One region of the Methylobacterium sp. PvR107 genome, then DNA from elsewhere that is predicted to be linked to it. Evidence: riboswitches for the same ligand, from Rfam matches in the RefSeq annotation. Region 1 holds a riboswitch; the other holds the start of a gene.

Region 1 (7,457 bases):
GGCATCCGGATTATTCGGCAGCGTGACCACGAACCAGGGGGAATCAGGGACGTGCGCCATCGGATCGTTGTGGCCTTCGGGGCCTTGTCGTTGGGATCGGCCGTGCTGCACCTGACGCCCGTGCAGGCCTACCAGCTCGACACCGTGAACCTGGTCGGCTGCGCCCAGGAGGGCGGAATCTGCCGGATGCCCTACCCGACCAACGTGTATTACGGGGTGCCGGGCCGGACCAACGGTCGCCCGTTCCCGCAGGGCGGCACGGTTCCGTGCAACACGCAGACTTTCGGCGACCCGGCTCCGGGCCAGCCGAAGAGCTGCTGGTACGCGCCGCGCATCACCGCCGGCGGCGGTAACGAGCGCAGTCGCATTGACGAGGACGACGAGCCGCGCCGCGATACCTATCGCTACGGTCGCGACTACGATCGCCCGCCGCTACGCCGTCCCTACGACGCGGATTACGGACCGTCGCGGCGTCGCGATCGGGACGATCCGGACGAGGATTGATCTGCGACCTTGAAACTCAGTCCGCGCGCGCAACCGGCCTGTTAACCGTCGCTTGGCAACATGGTGACGCGCGAAGCCCGGCTCCACGGGCTGACGTGATCGGTGGGAGGCCATGACGGAGAATCGCCGCAGCGTTTTCCGGAAGAACGCCTTCACGATCGGCAGCGTGGTGCTCGCCCACGGCGAGGCCGGCTGCCTGGTCTGGGATGTGACCGAGACGGGCGCCCAGATCGAGGTCGAGGGCGACCAGGTCGTCCCGGCGACGTTCCTGCTGCGCTTGATTGAGGGAGCCGAGCCGCGGCCGGCCGCCGTGGCGTGGCGGCGAGGCCGCCGGATCGGCCTGACCTTCGAGCCTGTCGAAGGCTGAGCCCGCGCCTCAGCCCGGTTGCAGAGCGGTCACGGTGCGGGCGCCGGCCGTGGCGAAGACGAAGCGCCGGGGTCGCACGAACAGGAAATCGAACGGCGTGCCGCGCACGATCCGCTCGAGGATCAATGGCATCAGCACCGCCATCGCGATGACCATCAGGCTCGTCACGCCGACATCGGCGATCCAACCGCTGCGCACGAGAATCTCCCGCGTTGCGGCCATAGGCAACGAGAAGGCGAGATAGATCACGATCGAGCGCTGGCCGCAGATTCTGATCCCTTCGGCGACCGGACCGCCCAACCGGACGATCAGCGCGGCGGTCACGACGATCGCCAGGGCGCCTGCCGCACCCAGCGCAAGACTGACGAGCGGCAGACTGGCCAAGGTGGGATGATCCGGGTTGCGCCAGGGGGTCAGGGCCAGCCATCCTTCCAGGGCAGCCCAGGCGGCAAGGCCGCACAGGGCAAGACCGATCCGGCGGTGCGCGGTGTCGGCCAGCGCGAAGATCCGGCCCGCAAACAGGTACCCGGCGAGGAAATAGACATAGCGGGCGCAGAATTCATCGATCAGCGTCGAGTCGCTGCGGATGTCGGCGATCTGCAGCAGGGCAGCGCCCGCCAGCACCAAGCCCGCAGGCAGCTGGCGGAGCGCCTTGGTCACCACCGAGAACACCGCCAGCAGATAGATGAACCACAGGCTGGAATAGGGTTCGATCAGCGCATGGGCGAGATGCGCCACGAAGTCGGTCGGCCCACCGTCGCCTACGATCTTGCCGTACCGCGCGACCGACTGGATCACGAGCCAAAGCAGGTAAAAGTAGGCGAAGTGCACGACGCGGCGGTCGGAGAACAGACGCCAGTCACGGTCGATCACCCGGCCCATGAACAGCCCGGACAGCAGGAAGAAGTCCGGGATCCGGAACGGCTTCGCGAAGGCCACGACCGGATGCAGAAAACCTTCGCCGCCCATGGCTTCGCCGGTGCCGGTCACCGCATGCATCATGACCACGAGGAGGATGCAGATGCCCTTGGCGATATCGACCCAGGCGAGCCGATCGCTCGCATCCCCGGTTCCTGCCATCGTCCCGTCCTCGAAGCCGAGGCGATCCTGAACCGGGAACGGTTGACGACAAGGCTCTGCGCCGGCGCGAGCTGTCGACGTGGCGAATGCCCGGTAAATGGTGTGCGTCAGGACTTGCGCCGTGCCGCGCGCCGGTCGCGGGTCGTGCGGGTCGCGGCGTGGAAATCGGCGGGCTTGCCGCGGACCCAGGTCAGGAACCGCTCGATCTCCGGATCGGCCCTGAGGGCCTCCACATCGGCGAGGCGCTTGGCGATCTCGGCCTCGCTGTAGCGGGCATGGATGGCCGAGTGGCAGATCTGGTGCAGCCGGACCGTGCCCCGGTGCGTCCCGCCTTTCAGCTTCGGAGTCAGGTGATGGAGGCTGGAGCGGGCGCTGGGCGGGATCGGTCGCTCGCAGAGCGGGCAGACCGGATCCGGACGCGCGACCGTCTCCAATGCATCGGGATCATCGAAACTCCAACGCCGTGAGCGCCGTCCGACCACGCACATCCTCCCCCGTTCACCCTTTTACCCCTCAAAATCCGCCGGCGCCCAGACGGGCGCGAGGCGTTTTTAAAACAGCGCCTCGGCCTCGCGATCGCGGACGCCCAGGATCGAGACGTGGTCACCCGGAATGACCGCGATCCGGGCTCGTGGCCCGGCTGAAGCCGCAAGGGCGACCGCAAGCTTGGCCGGCACCACGGGATCACGGCGTCCGGGAACGATCAGCACGGGCGCCGTCCCGGTGCGGATGCGCCGGTCCGAGCGATAGGTGTCGCGCAGGAGCCGGGATGGGGCCAGCGGGACATGCCGCCGCACGGCATCCGTCATCGAGTCGAACGGCGCCTCCAGAGACAAGCCAAGCGACGAGGTGCGCGCGCCGATCGCGACTGCGACGGCGGCGCCCAAGGAATGGCCGTGAAGCAGGATCGGGGCACCCGGTGCCGGCGCGGCCACCGCCGCCATTCCGTCACGGATCAGCCCCGTCTCGCTCGGTTGCCCGGTCGAGCCCGGATAGCCGCGATCGGCGGGGGCCAGGACGCCCCAGACGCCAGGTGCCAGGCACCATCGCTGAAACGGGCCCCCTGCGGCTCGGGTCTCGAGCCATGGCCGTGGAAACTGACCACCACGCCGCAGCCCGGCTGCGACGACTTCCACAACGCGTGCAGCGTCTCGCCGTCCTCGGTGACGAGGGCGATCGCGGCCGCATCCGGAACTGCCACGCCGGCGCGCGGTGACCGATCGGCGCCCGGATAGAGGACGCGGCGCTGGTTGAGCCCGAGCACGACCAGGGCGAGCCCGTAGAAGAGAATGGCCGCGAGAACCAGGCCGATCAGGAGACGCATATCCGCCGGCGGGAAAGCGCCGCTTTCGCCGGAGCGCGAGACGGGCCGGGAGCAACTGTTCTTTACGGATTGCCCCCGGCATTGACAAAGCGGCCCGCGAGCCCGAGTCTTGAAACGTTCCGAGGGGGGCCCTGCAGGGGGCTGAGATTGGGCACGCTGCCCTGACCCTTGAACCTGATCCGGCTCATACCGGCGGAGGGACGGGAACCTGCGGTCGCGCGTCGCGCGGCCGGCTCTCTTCTCAGCCATCGCGTGGACCGGACCGCTCCAGAACGAGGAGAGGCCCACGATGAACGCACCCGTTCTCCCCAAGGACGTGAAAGGCAGCCCCGAGGCCGTGACCACCGGTCCGGTTACCGGATCGCGCAAGGTCTATGCGAGCCCGGCCGGCAGGCTGGATATCCGCGTGCCCTACCGCGAGATTGCCCTCTCCGATCCCAAAGAGGCTCCGGTGCGGGTCTACGACCCGTCGGGGCCCTACACCGAGACGGATGCGCGTATCGACCTCAATGCCGGCCTGCCCGGCGTGCGCGAACCCTGGATCGCCGGTCGCGGCTACGCGGCGGTCGCGCCGCGGGCGGTCAAGCCGGAGGATAACGGCTTCGCGGGCGACAAGCTCGTCGCCGCCTGTCCCGCCGAGCGGCTCATCCGCAAGGCCGCGCCGGGCCAGATGGTGACGCAGTACGAGTTCGCCCGCGCGGGGATCATCACCGAGGAGATGATCTACGTCGCCCATCGCGAGAATGCCTGCCGCGAGACGATGCTGGAGGGTGCGGACGCCGCACTCGCCGACGGCCAGAGCTTCGGGGCCTCGGTCCCGCCCTTCATCACGCCCGAATTCGTTCGGGACGAGATCGCCCGCGGCCGCGCGATCATCCCGGCCAACATCAACCACACCGAGCTGGAGCCGATGGCGATCGGCCGGAACTTCCTGGTCAAGATCAACGCCAATATCGGCAACTCGGCCGTGACCTCCTCGGCCGCCGACGAGGTCGAGAAGTTGGTCTGGTCGATCCGCTGGGGCGCCGACACGGTCATGGACCTGTCCACCGGCCGCAACATCCACAACATCCGCTCGTGGATCATCCGCAACAGCCCGGTCCCGATCGGCACGGTGCCGATCTACCAGGCGCTGGAGAAGGTCGGCGGCGATCCGCTCAAGCTCGACTGGGAGGTGTTCAAGGACACACTCATCGAGCAGGCCGAGCAGGGCATCGACTACTTCACCATCCATGCCGGCGTTCGGCTGGCCCATGTGCCGCTGACCGCCCGGCGCGTCACCGGCATCGTCTCGCGCGGCGGCTCGATCATGGCGCGCTGGTGCCTCGCCGGGCACCGGGAATCGTTCCTCTACGAGCGGTTCGACGAGATCTGCGACATCATGCGGGCCTACGACGTGTCGTTCTCGCTGGGCGACGGCCTGCGCCCCGGCTCGATCGCCGACGCCAACGACGCCGCGCAGTTCGGCGAGCTGGAGACGCTGGGCGAGTTGACCAAGGTCGCCTGGGACAAGGGCTGCCAAGTGATGATCGAGGGTCCCGGCCACGTGCCGATGCACAAGATCAAGGTCAACATGGAGAAGCAGCTGAAGGAGTGCGGCGAGGCGCCGTTCTACACCCTCGGCCCGCTGACCACCGACATCGCCCCCGGCTACGACCACATCACCTCGGGCATCGGCGCCGCCATGATCGGCTGGTTCGGCACCGCGATGCTCTGCTACGTCACCCCGAAGGAGCATCTCGGCCTGCCCGACCGGGACGACGTGAAGACCGGCGTCATCACCTACAAGATCGCCGCTCACGCCGCCGACCTCGCCAAGGGCCACCCCGCCGCGCAGCTGCGCGACGACGCGCTCAGCCGCGCCCGGTTCGACTTCCGCTGGGAAGACCAGTTCAACCTTGGGCTCGATCCAGACACGGCCCGGCGCTACCACGACGAGACGCTGCCGAAGGATGCCCACAAGGTCGCGCATTTCTGTTCGATGTGCGGGCCGAAATTCTGCTCGATGAAGATCACGCAGGACCTGCGCGCCGAGGTGCTGGCGATGGAGGAGGCCGGCGAGGTCGTGGGCGCATCGCCCGCGATGTCGAAGGCCGAGGCCGAGGCCGGCATGCGGGCGAAGTCGGAGGAATTCCTGGCCGAGGGTGGCAAGCTCTACGTCGACGCCGCCGAGTGAGATGGCGGCACGCCCGGTCCGTTCAGGATCCGGGCGTGCCGCAGCCCCGCCCCAGCGTTCCGCCACGCGGGGCCGCGATATCGAGGACCGCGCCCGGGCGGGCGCCGTAGGCATCGTGCAACGTCGCGAGCATCAGATCGGCAGCAATCCCGACGTCCGGTGGATCTCCCAGCTCCACGATCCGCGCAAAATTTTCCCGCGGACCATCCTGAACGAAGTGGAGCGCCGCCAGGGCGGCCAGAGCGGATGCATTCAGCCGCAGGCGGTCCCCTCCTGGTGGCCCGTAGGCGCCCGAGGCTGCCTCGCAGAGCATCTGCATATCCCGGTTCTGGAAGATGCACTGGACGTAACGCTGCGGGTGCGCGTGCAGCGTTAGGACGATGAAGCGGTCGCGCGAGACGGTGATCGATCCGCGTCGGTGTATGGCCTCGAGCCGCTCCGCGATCGCGCAGCGGTGTTCGCCGATGAAAAGCGTGCGCCCGCCCGGATCGACTCCGGAATCCGGCGCGGCCAGCGCCGCAGTCGCCGCAAAAGCGAGTGTGTAACAGACCCTGCGCATCTCGAAGCCACGCGATGCCGGAAGGCGTTCGGCCGTCACCGATCGACGGAACGGTGCCTGATCAGTCGCCCGACGCGAAGAATGCAGCACGAATTTGTGACGTGGCGGTAACGGGATGTTCATCGCATCGCCGAACGCCCTCAGGTGTCCGGTGGACCGTCCGCCGGCCTTAACCGATGATTAGGCAGGCGCGCGGTTCAATCCTCCGATCACAGGATCGCAGGAGACCGGCCATGGAGATCCGCACGCTGACCACCTCGTCGTCGGGGCCACAGGGCCTCGACGCCCTCGGAGCGACGGCCGCCGCCGCCGTGACCCAGAAGGCGCCTGAACCGCAGGTCGAAACCGCGCCGCTCGAACCTGCGGTGAAGCTCGACATCGGCTCCAATGGCGGCAAGGCGCGCTACATTCAGGATCCGGACACCAGCACGATCGTCTTCCAGGTGCTCGATCCCTCATCCGGTACCGTGATCGAGCAACTTCCGAGCGAGACCGCCTTGCGCAATCGCGCCTACGATTCCGCGCACGGAACGCGCAGTTCCCATTCCGGCAGCCTGTCGCGGGTCGCCTGAATCCGCCGGGTCAGGCTCGAAGGCGACGGAGGCCGTCGTCCGAGGCGTTGCCCCGCAGGCCGAACGCGGTCAGCGGAAGGATCTCCACGCGCTGATTGTGCCGGGCGATGAGGACGCTGTTTTCTGAGACGGAGGTCCACGTTCCGTGGTCGCGATCGAGCGGCTCGGAAGCGACGACGACGCCACCGTCGGACGCGCGATAGTAGAGAGAATTGGCCTTGTCGTTGGCGGCGTATCGGAACGCGTAGAGATCGCGTCCGTCCGCCAGAGCGGCTGTGAACCGGAACGGATGTTCACCCGCCAGATCGGTCAGCCGAACGAGCGCGCGCGCCGTTGCATCCACGGGATCGCGGCGCGGACCGGACCCCATCAGGCCGCAGCCGAGCAGGCCGAGGAAGATCGCCTCGGAATCCGTCGTGCCGGCACGGGACGGGTAGAGTTCGTCGGGGATCATCGCCTCGACCGGTCGCCGCAGCCGGCTCCAATCGCCGATATAGCCGTTGTGCATGAACAGCCACGGCCCGCACGCGAACGGATGGCAGTTCGGCCGGGTAATCGGCGTGCCCGTCGCGGCCCGCACATGCGCGAAGAACAGGTGCGAGTGCAGGTGGCGGCACAGGTAGCGCAGGTTGTCGTCCGACCAGGCGGGCTGCACCTCGCGATAGCGACCCGGCTCGGGATGATCCCCGTACCAGCCCAGCCCGAAGCCGTCGCCATTGGTCGCCGCCGTCGACTCCAGCGCCTGGATGCTTTGCGAGACCAGGCTATGGGATGGCTCAGTGACGTAATGCTCCAGCGGGATGGTGCGTCCCGCATAGGCGATCCAGCGGCACATCGACGGGAATCCTCCGGGTGCGTGTCGCGAGGCTGATCCG
Region 2 (7,457 bases), 3.5 Mb from region 1:
AATACGCGAGAGCCTTGGCGACATCGCCCACGTCGCGATAGGATCTCGCCAGATAAAACGTGTAACGTGCGACCATGAACGGGTCGGTCTCGATGGAAAGAGCCTTCTCCATTGTGGTGAGATCGCGATATTCAGACATTTCATCGCGGTGACGCGCACCGTCATCGCCCCGGCGCATCGATACCGGCAGCATCGGCGTGGATGGATTGCCCGCGCATTCCAAAAATTCGTGCACCACACCCCGATAATGCCAATCGAAGCGATTGCTCACCATCTGTATTCGAAAATATTCAGTCTTACCATCAAGAATGGTAAACATGTATCCGGCATCAGCGAGCTTCGGCAAAACGAAGCCTTCGGGAACGATCAGCTCGTCGTCGGCATCGATGATCAGCGTGTAGTCGGCGTGCGGGCGCGCGAGTTTGAGCGCCTCGGTCCGATTGAACGCGAAGTCGACCCACGGTTGCTCGACGAGCCGGCCGGGACGATCGGCCATCGCCGCCCGGATGACGTCCTGCGTCCCGTCCGTCGATCCGGTATCAACAACGATCCAGTAGTCGATGAACGACCGAACCGAATCGAGACAGCGTCGTATGACGTGCGCTTCATTCTTGACGATCATCGACAAACAGACGGTCTGACCGAAAGCGTTCATGGCAATCATATTCGAGATTATGTTTGCGGCCGACAAGACGGCGTGTCCGTTCGTAACATCGAAACAGGCCACAACAAAGCGTCTCGGCGGGTTTCGGAAGCAGGATTTCAGCTTATTTCGACTCAGAATAGAGAGCTATGTTCCATTTTTTGCTCTCATTGCCGAGAGATGTGGTGATGAAGACGGAAAATTAATTCTTCTATAGGGATCTATATTGATCGAAAGGTTGTGCGTTTCCGAGCGCGGCCGCAAAGGAACAAATCGGGCTTCCATGCCGGGTCGAAAGGCGCAGTTCGGCATCCGCGGCGCCGCAGCGATCTGGCTTCCCTCGGACCGGTCCGGGTCGCAGGCAATCGCTTCGAGGAAGGCCCGCGATGGGACGAAGCGGATCCCCGCGACCGGCCTCCGGCTCCGAGGCGTCCGGGCGTGGCACCGGTACGGACCTCGGGGGCGCCTCACCCCCGCAGGGTCATCGTTCCGCCGCTGACGCTGAACTCGCGCAGGCGCTTGAGAAACGACATGCCGAGCAGGCTCAAGCTGAGGCGCCCCCGCGGGATCACCACCGCGTCCACATCCCGCACGGTGATCGAACCGACCTGCAATACGGCGATCCGGATCGGCGCCACTCGGACCGTCCCGTTCGCGGTGTTCCAGACGCGGCTGAAATCGCCCGCGCGGACACGGATTCCGATCCGCTCGGCATCCTCCTCCGAGAAGGCACAGGAACTCGCGCCGGTATCGACCATCATCGACAGGGCGCGACCGTCCATCAGGGCATTCACGAAGAAGTGCCCGTTGCGCCCGGCCTGAAGCGCAACGCCGGCCACCGCTCCGTCGAGAACCGACGCCGTTGCCGCGGCTGAGGCCCGTTCAACTGGATCCGGACGCGTCCGCTCACGCAGCTTCTGGAAAGCCATCGTCGACAGGAAGCCGATCGTGCAGACAACCACGAATGTGCGCACGCTTCCCGCTCCGACCCGACAGAGCTGTGTAGTCTTCGCCCGATCCGTGAAGGGCCGGTGCCCGGCGGCTGGCTTTCGTCCGGCTTGGTATCCGGGTGGTGACTGCGTCCGACGAATGTCCGTCCGTCGGCCGCTGCCGGTCAGCGGCGGGGTTGACCGATGCGGCGCGGGCGACCACATCTGTCCCGTTCCAGGGAGATCCCCGGCAAGGGGCTGAGAAACCGCTGGCACGTCCGTCAGGACCTGCGGCGCGGAAATCCTTTGAACCTGATCCGGCTCATACCGGCGTAGGGATTGGACCGCGGCCGCCCGAAAGGCAGGCCACAGCTTCTCACCGAAGCACAGGGCCCGGTTCCCGCGACGGCAATCCGCGGAGATGCCCGTGCCCCTCGACCGCCCCGCTTCACCGATCGGCCGCCGCCGCAGCCCCGATTGCGGTGTCGCACCCGTGGCTCTGCCGGCGCGGACCGACATCGCCGTCATCGGCGGCGGGCTGATCGGCCTGTCGATTGCGTGGCGGCTCGCCCGGGCGGGCCGCACCGTGACCGTGCTGGAGCGGGACACGATCGGCGCGGGCGCGAGCCTCGCAGCCACCGGCATGCTGGCCCCCGCCGCCGAGCACGAGCCCGGCTCGGATCCGCTCCTGCCGCTCGCCCTGGAGTCGCTCCGGCTCTGGCCCGGATTCCGCGATGCCCTGGAAGCCGAGTCCGGCCGCGCGATCGATTACCGTCCCGATGGCACCCTGGTCCTGGCGGTCGGCCGCGACGAGGTCGAGCGCCTCCGCTTCCGCTTCGATCTGCAGCGCCGCTCCGGGCTCGACGCGATCTGGCTGCCGGGCAGCGAGGTTCGGCGGCTGGAGCCCGGCCTGCGCCCCTCCGTCACCGCCGGGATCCACTGCCCGCTGGACCACCAGGTCGATCCCCGGCTGGTCATGCACGCCCTCACCGAAGCCTGCCGTCGGGCCGGCGTCACCCTGGTGGAGCGGACGCCCGTCACCGCCCTCGACTATTCGGGCGGCCGTGTCGCGGGTATTCGGGCCGGGGATCGCGGCCTCGCGGCGGAGACCGTGGTGCTGGCCTCCGGTGCCTGGAGCGGGGAGGGCGGCCTGCTGCCGGAGGGGCTCGCTCTGCCGGTCCGGCCGCTCAAGGGCCAGTCGCTGGCCCTGCGTACCACGCCGCGCACCGGCACGCTTGGCCGGATGATCTGGACCGAGCAGGTCCACATGGCGCCGAAGAGCGACGGCCAGCTCATCGTCGGCGCCACCGTGGAGGATTGCGGCTTCCGGCCCGGCGTCACCGCGGGCGGCCTCTACGCCTTGCTGGAGGGCGCACGCCGGGTGCTGCCCGGAATCGAAGAGATGGAGGTCGAGGCTGTCTGGAGCGGCTACCGCCCCACCTCGGACGACGACGCGCCGATCCTCGACGTGATCGCCCCCGGTCTCGTCGCCGCCACGGGCCATCACCGCAACGGCTACCTGCTGGCCCCCATCACCGCCGACGCCGTAGCCGGCTTGATACTGGAGGGCGTCCTGCCGGATGTCGCCCGGCCCTTCACCCTGGCGCGGTTCGGCCGCCCCGAGCCCCGGAGGGTCTCGGCATGAAGCTCTTCGTCAACGGCGAGCCGCGCGACTGCGCCGCCGAGACCGTGGACGCCCTGTTCCGTCTCGAGGCGGAGGAAAGCGGGATCGAGAGCCCGCAGGGCGTCGCCATCGCGCTGAACGGCCGGGTGCTGCGCCGTCGGGACTGGGGCGAGACCCCGGTTGCGGAGGGCGACCGCGTCGAGATCGTCCGCGCCATGCAGGGAGGTTGAGCATGGACCAGTTTCTGACGCCGCTGCGCCCGGAGAGCGGGGACGACAGCCTGATCATCGCCGGGGTGAGCCTGTCGTCCCGGCTGTTCATCGGCACCGCCGGCTACCCGACCCAGGCGATCATGCGCGACGCCGTCGAGGCGAGCGGCGCCGACGTGGTCACCGCCTCGATCCGCCGGGTCTCGCTCCAGGGACACGGCTCGGACACGGTGAAGATCTTGAAGGGGAAGCGCTTTCTGCCGAACACCGCCGGCTGCGAGACGGCCCGCGACGCGATCATGACCGCCGAACTCGCCCGCGAGGCGCTCGACACCAACTGGATCAAGGTCGAGGTGATCGGCGACCGGGAGACGCTCTACCCGGACGTCACCGAGTTGCTGGAGGCCTGCCGCCACCTCGTGGACGACGGCTTCGTGGTCCTGCCCTACTGCAACGACGACCCGATCATCTGCCAGCGCCTGGAGGATCTCGGCTGCGCCGCCGTGATGCCGATGGGTTCCCTGATCGGCTCCGGGATGGGCGTCGCCAACCCGGCCAATCTCGAGCTGATCTGCCGCCGTGCGAAGGTGCCGGTGGTGGTCGATGCCGGGATCGGCACCGCTTCGGACGCGGTGATCGCCATGGAACTCGGCGCCTCAGCCTGCCTGATCAACACCGCAATCGCCAAGGCCGACGATCCCGTGCGGATGGCCCGCGCCATGGGCCGGGCCGTGGAGGCCGGGCGCGACGCGCATCTGGCCGGGCGGATCCCCCGCCGCGGCCGGGCCGAGCCGTCGAGCCCGCAGCTCGGCCTCGTCGGCTCGTGACAGCGCTGCCGTCACGGATGCTGGCGGTGACGGACCGGCACGGGCATCCGCGGCCGCTCGTCGAGACCGTGCAGGCGATCCTCGACGGCGGCGGGTGCTGGATCTGGTTCCGGGACAAGGACCTGGAATCGGACGCGCGGCGACGCCTCGGCACGCGCGTGGCCGAGTGCGTGCGGGCCATGAACGGCGTCCTGACGATTGGAGGCGATGTCGCACTGGCGCGCGCCCTCGGTGCCGACGGCGTGCATCTCGGCGGCGGCTCGGGGCGTGCGGCGATCGCTGCGGCGCGGGCCGCGTTGGGCGAGGCTGCGCTGATCGGCGTCTCGGCGCACGCGCCGCGCGAGGCCGCAACCGCCGCGAAGGCCGGCGCCGATTACGTGACCCTCAGCCCGATCTACGCGACCGCGAGCAAGCCCGGCTACGGACCGGCGCTAGGTCTCAAGGGAATCACGGACAGCTGCGGCGCCGGGCTGCCCGTGGTGGCGCTCGGCGGTCTCGGTCCCGAGGCGATCGGGTCCTGTCGCGCGGCAGGCGCGGCGGGTTTCGCCATCATGGGCGGCCTGATGCGCGCCGAGGATCCGGCCGGAGCGACGCGGGCGCTCCTGAAGGCCTGGAGCGCCGCGGAGGCTTCATAAGCTCGGACGATGACCTGAGGGTAACAGATGCCGTCTTTGCGAGCACCGCGAAGCAATCGAGGGACGCGCCAAGTCCGGCGATGACGCGCCGCCCTGGATTGCTTCGCTCAGCTCGCAAAGACGCCCGATGATGGGGCGGCTCTAGGAGTTGGAAGGCCCATAGGGCGGCCGCGGGATGGCCCGGTGCGCGGCCCGAAGCGCCGCCGACCAACGCTCGCGCAGGTCGTGGAAATAGCCCTCGCCGGCCTCGATCCGGTGGTTCACCTCCAGCGTCAGCGCATTCCGACGGGTCAAGGCGATGTCGATCGGCAGGCCGACGCCGAGATTCGACCGCATGGTCGAATCCATCGAGACGAGGCTGACCTTCAGGGCATCGTACAGCTCGGTCGTGTACTTCACCGCCCGGTCCAGGATCGGCTTGCCGTATTTGTGCTCGCCGATCTGGAGGAACGGCGCGTCGGTGCTGCACTCGATGAAGTTGCCCGCCGAGTAGATCAGGTACAGCCGCATCTCGTCGGTTCCGATCTGGCCGCCGAACAGCAGGGAGATCGAGAACCGGATATTGGCGGCCTCGAATCCATCCTTCTCGATCGATCGCACCAGCCGGATCGCCCGGCCGATGAGCTGCGCCGCCTGGAACATCGTCGGCGCCTCGACGAGCTTCTGCGGCGGCTCGCCGTCGTCCTCGCTGGGCACGCCCTCCTGGAGCAGGCTGAGCACCGACTGGGTGATCGAGAGGTTGCCCGCCGAGGCGAGCATCATCACCCGCTCGCCCGGCACGTTGAAATGGTGGAGCTTTCGGTAGGTCGAGATGTCGTCGAGCCCCGCATTGGTGCGGGTATCGGCGACCATGACCAGCCCTTCCTCGACCAGAACACCGACGCAGTAGGTCATCGTCTTCAGGCCCTCGTGCGGTCGGCGGACCGGTGTCTGAACGATCAGGATTGAGCGGAGGCCCTGCCTTGCTCGACCCGCAGCTTCACGTCCAGTGTTTCGGTGCCACCCCCGGTACGGCTGCCGCGGATCGGCGCCGCGCCGAGATAGTCCAGGCCGGTCGCGACGCGGATATAATTGTCCGCCGGGCTGACGTCGTAGCAGGGGTCGAACGCCACCCAGCCGAGATCCGGCACCAGGGCCTCGACCCATCCGTGGGGCGCCTCGACGTCCGCCTGCCCGTCGTCCCGGGCCCGGTAGCCGGCCACGTAGCGTGTCGGGACGCCGATGTGACGCGCAGCGGCAATGTAGACGTGGGCAAGATCCTGGCAGACGCCGCGCCCGGCCGCGAAGGCCCTGCCGGCCGGGACGGCACTGGTGGCGGGGCCGGGCTCGTAGGCCACGGCGCCCTGGACGGCGCCCATCAGCCGGTGGAGCAGGGCCAGAACGGCACCGTCCCCCGCCGTCGCGACGCGCTCGGCGAAGGCGTGCAGCTCCGGACTCGCGGCACACAGGTCCGTGTCGCGCAGGTAGAACTGATCCGGTAGGCGCTCAACCGTGCCGCGCACGACGCCGTTCGTGTCGTCGGTATCGACCTCGCCGGTGACGCGGATGGTCAGGGCGTCGGCCGGCTCGTCCGGGGTGAACCAGTGGACGACGTTGCCGAACCCGTCCTCGCGGGCGGTCAGGCGTCCGTCGACGGTGGTGTCGATCCGCCACGTGCGGACGTACTGCCCGTCATGATCGCGCGGCGTCAGCCGCAGGACCTGCACGAGCCCGCGCGCCGGCTGCTCGTAGGTGTAGATGGTCTCGTGAACCACGCGGATGCGCATGCGCTGTCCCGTCCGTCTCGTTCAGCCGACCAGATACTGCTTGGCGATCGCTTCGCCTACGCTGTTGTTCTCGGCGATGAACGCCTCCACGAACTCGTGCAGCCCCCCGGCGAACACCCGGTTGATGTCCTCGCCCTCGAGTTTCGCCAGCATGTTGCCGGCGAGCCGCTGGCTCGGGCCCCGGCGCCCGTACGAATCGGCGATCAGGTCCAGGTACTCGACGATGACGCCGTAGCAGTTGGCGAAGGAGCGGGGCATCTGCTTGTTGAGCATCAGCAGGTCGGCCACCAGCAGCGGCTTGATGCTCTCGCGATAGACCCAGTGATAGGCGTTGAACGCCGAGACCTCGCGCAGGATCGTGGTCCACTGAAAGTAGTCGAGGCTGCCACCCACCGTCTCGTCGTGCGGCAGCAGGATCTGGTACTTCACGTCGAGGATGCGGGCGGTGTTGTCGGCCCGCTCGATCGCCGTGCCGAGCCGGGTGAACCAGAAGGCGTCGTTGCGCAGCATCGTCCGGAACGCCGAACCGTCGAAGGTCAGCGATACGGTCTTGACCCAGTCGAGGAAGCGGCCGAACTCGTCCCGGTTGAGGTCTTTGCCGGCGTAGTTGCGCAGCTCCAGCCACGCGCCGTTGATCGCGTCCCACATCTCGGTGGTGAGCGCCGTGCGCACCGAGCGGGCATTCTCGCGGGCCGCCTCGATGCAGGAGCGGATCGAGGACGGGTTGTGCGGGCTGAACGCCAGGAAGTCGCAGACCGTGTCGGCGTTCACCGCGCTGTAGTGGGTCTTGAAGGCGTCCGGGTCGCCGGCCGAGGCCAGGGCGG

The links. Region 1 has a riboswitch for thiamine pyrophosphate ahead of thiC (phosphomethylpyrimidine synthase ThiC). Riboswitches for the same ligand answer to the same signal wherever they lie in the genome.
Region 2: it holds a riboswitch for thiamine pyrophosphate, as region 1 does, so the genes downstream of both, thiO (glycine oxidase ThiO) here and thiC (phosphomethylpyrimidine synthase ThiC) in region 1, are expected to answer to the same signal.

The regions. Positions count from the first base shown of each region.
Region 1 covers NZ_JAFIBW010000001.1:4,602,237-4,609,693, reverse strand. The annotation lists gene JOE48_RS21755 (hypothetical protein) at 52-504, shown strand; gene JOE48_RS21750 (pilus assembly protein PilZ) at 617-871, shown strand; gene JOE48_RS21745 (acyltransferase family protein) at 881-1,951, opposite strand; gene JOE48_RS21740 (restriction endonuclease) at 2,059-2,433, opposite strand; gene JOE48_RS30465 (hypothetical protein) at 2,503-2,886, opposite strand; gene JOE48_RS30460 (hypothetical protein) at 2,907-3,275, opposite strand; TPP riboswitch at 3,388-3,493, shown strand; gene thiC (phosphomethylpyrimidine synthase ThiC) at 3,565-5,451, shown strand; gene JOE48_RS21725 (TY-Chap domain-containing protein) at 5,474-6,133, opposite strand; gene JOE48_RS21720 (hypothetical protein) at 6,244-6,582, shown strand; gene JOE48_RS21715 (class II glutamine amidotransferase) at 6,593-7,417, opposite strand.
Region 2 covers NZ_JAFIBW010000001.1:1,093,623-1,101,079, reverse strand. The annotation lists gene JOE48_RS05080 (glycosyltransferase) at 1-655, opposite strand, end outside; gene JOE48_RS05075 (TIGR02281 family clan AA aspartic protease) at 1,111-1,617, opposite strand; TPP riboswitch at 1,801-1,929, shown strand; gene thiO (glycine oxidase ThiO) at 1,994-3,217, shown strand; gene thiS (sulfur carrier protein ThiS) at 3,214-3,426, shown strand; gene JOE48_RS05060 (thiazole synthase) at 3,429-4,232, shown strand; gene JOE48_RS05055 (thiamine phosphate synthase) at 4,250-4,867, shown strand; gene JOE48_RS05050 (peptidase) at 5,009-5,761, opposite strand; gene JOE48_RS05045 (transglutaminase family protein) at 5,806-6,633, opposite strand; gene JOE48_RS05040 (alpha-E domain-containing protein) at 6,655-7,457, opposite strand, start outside.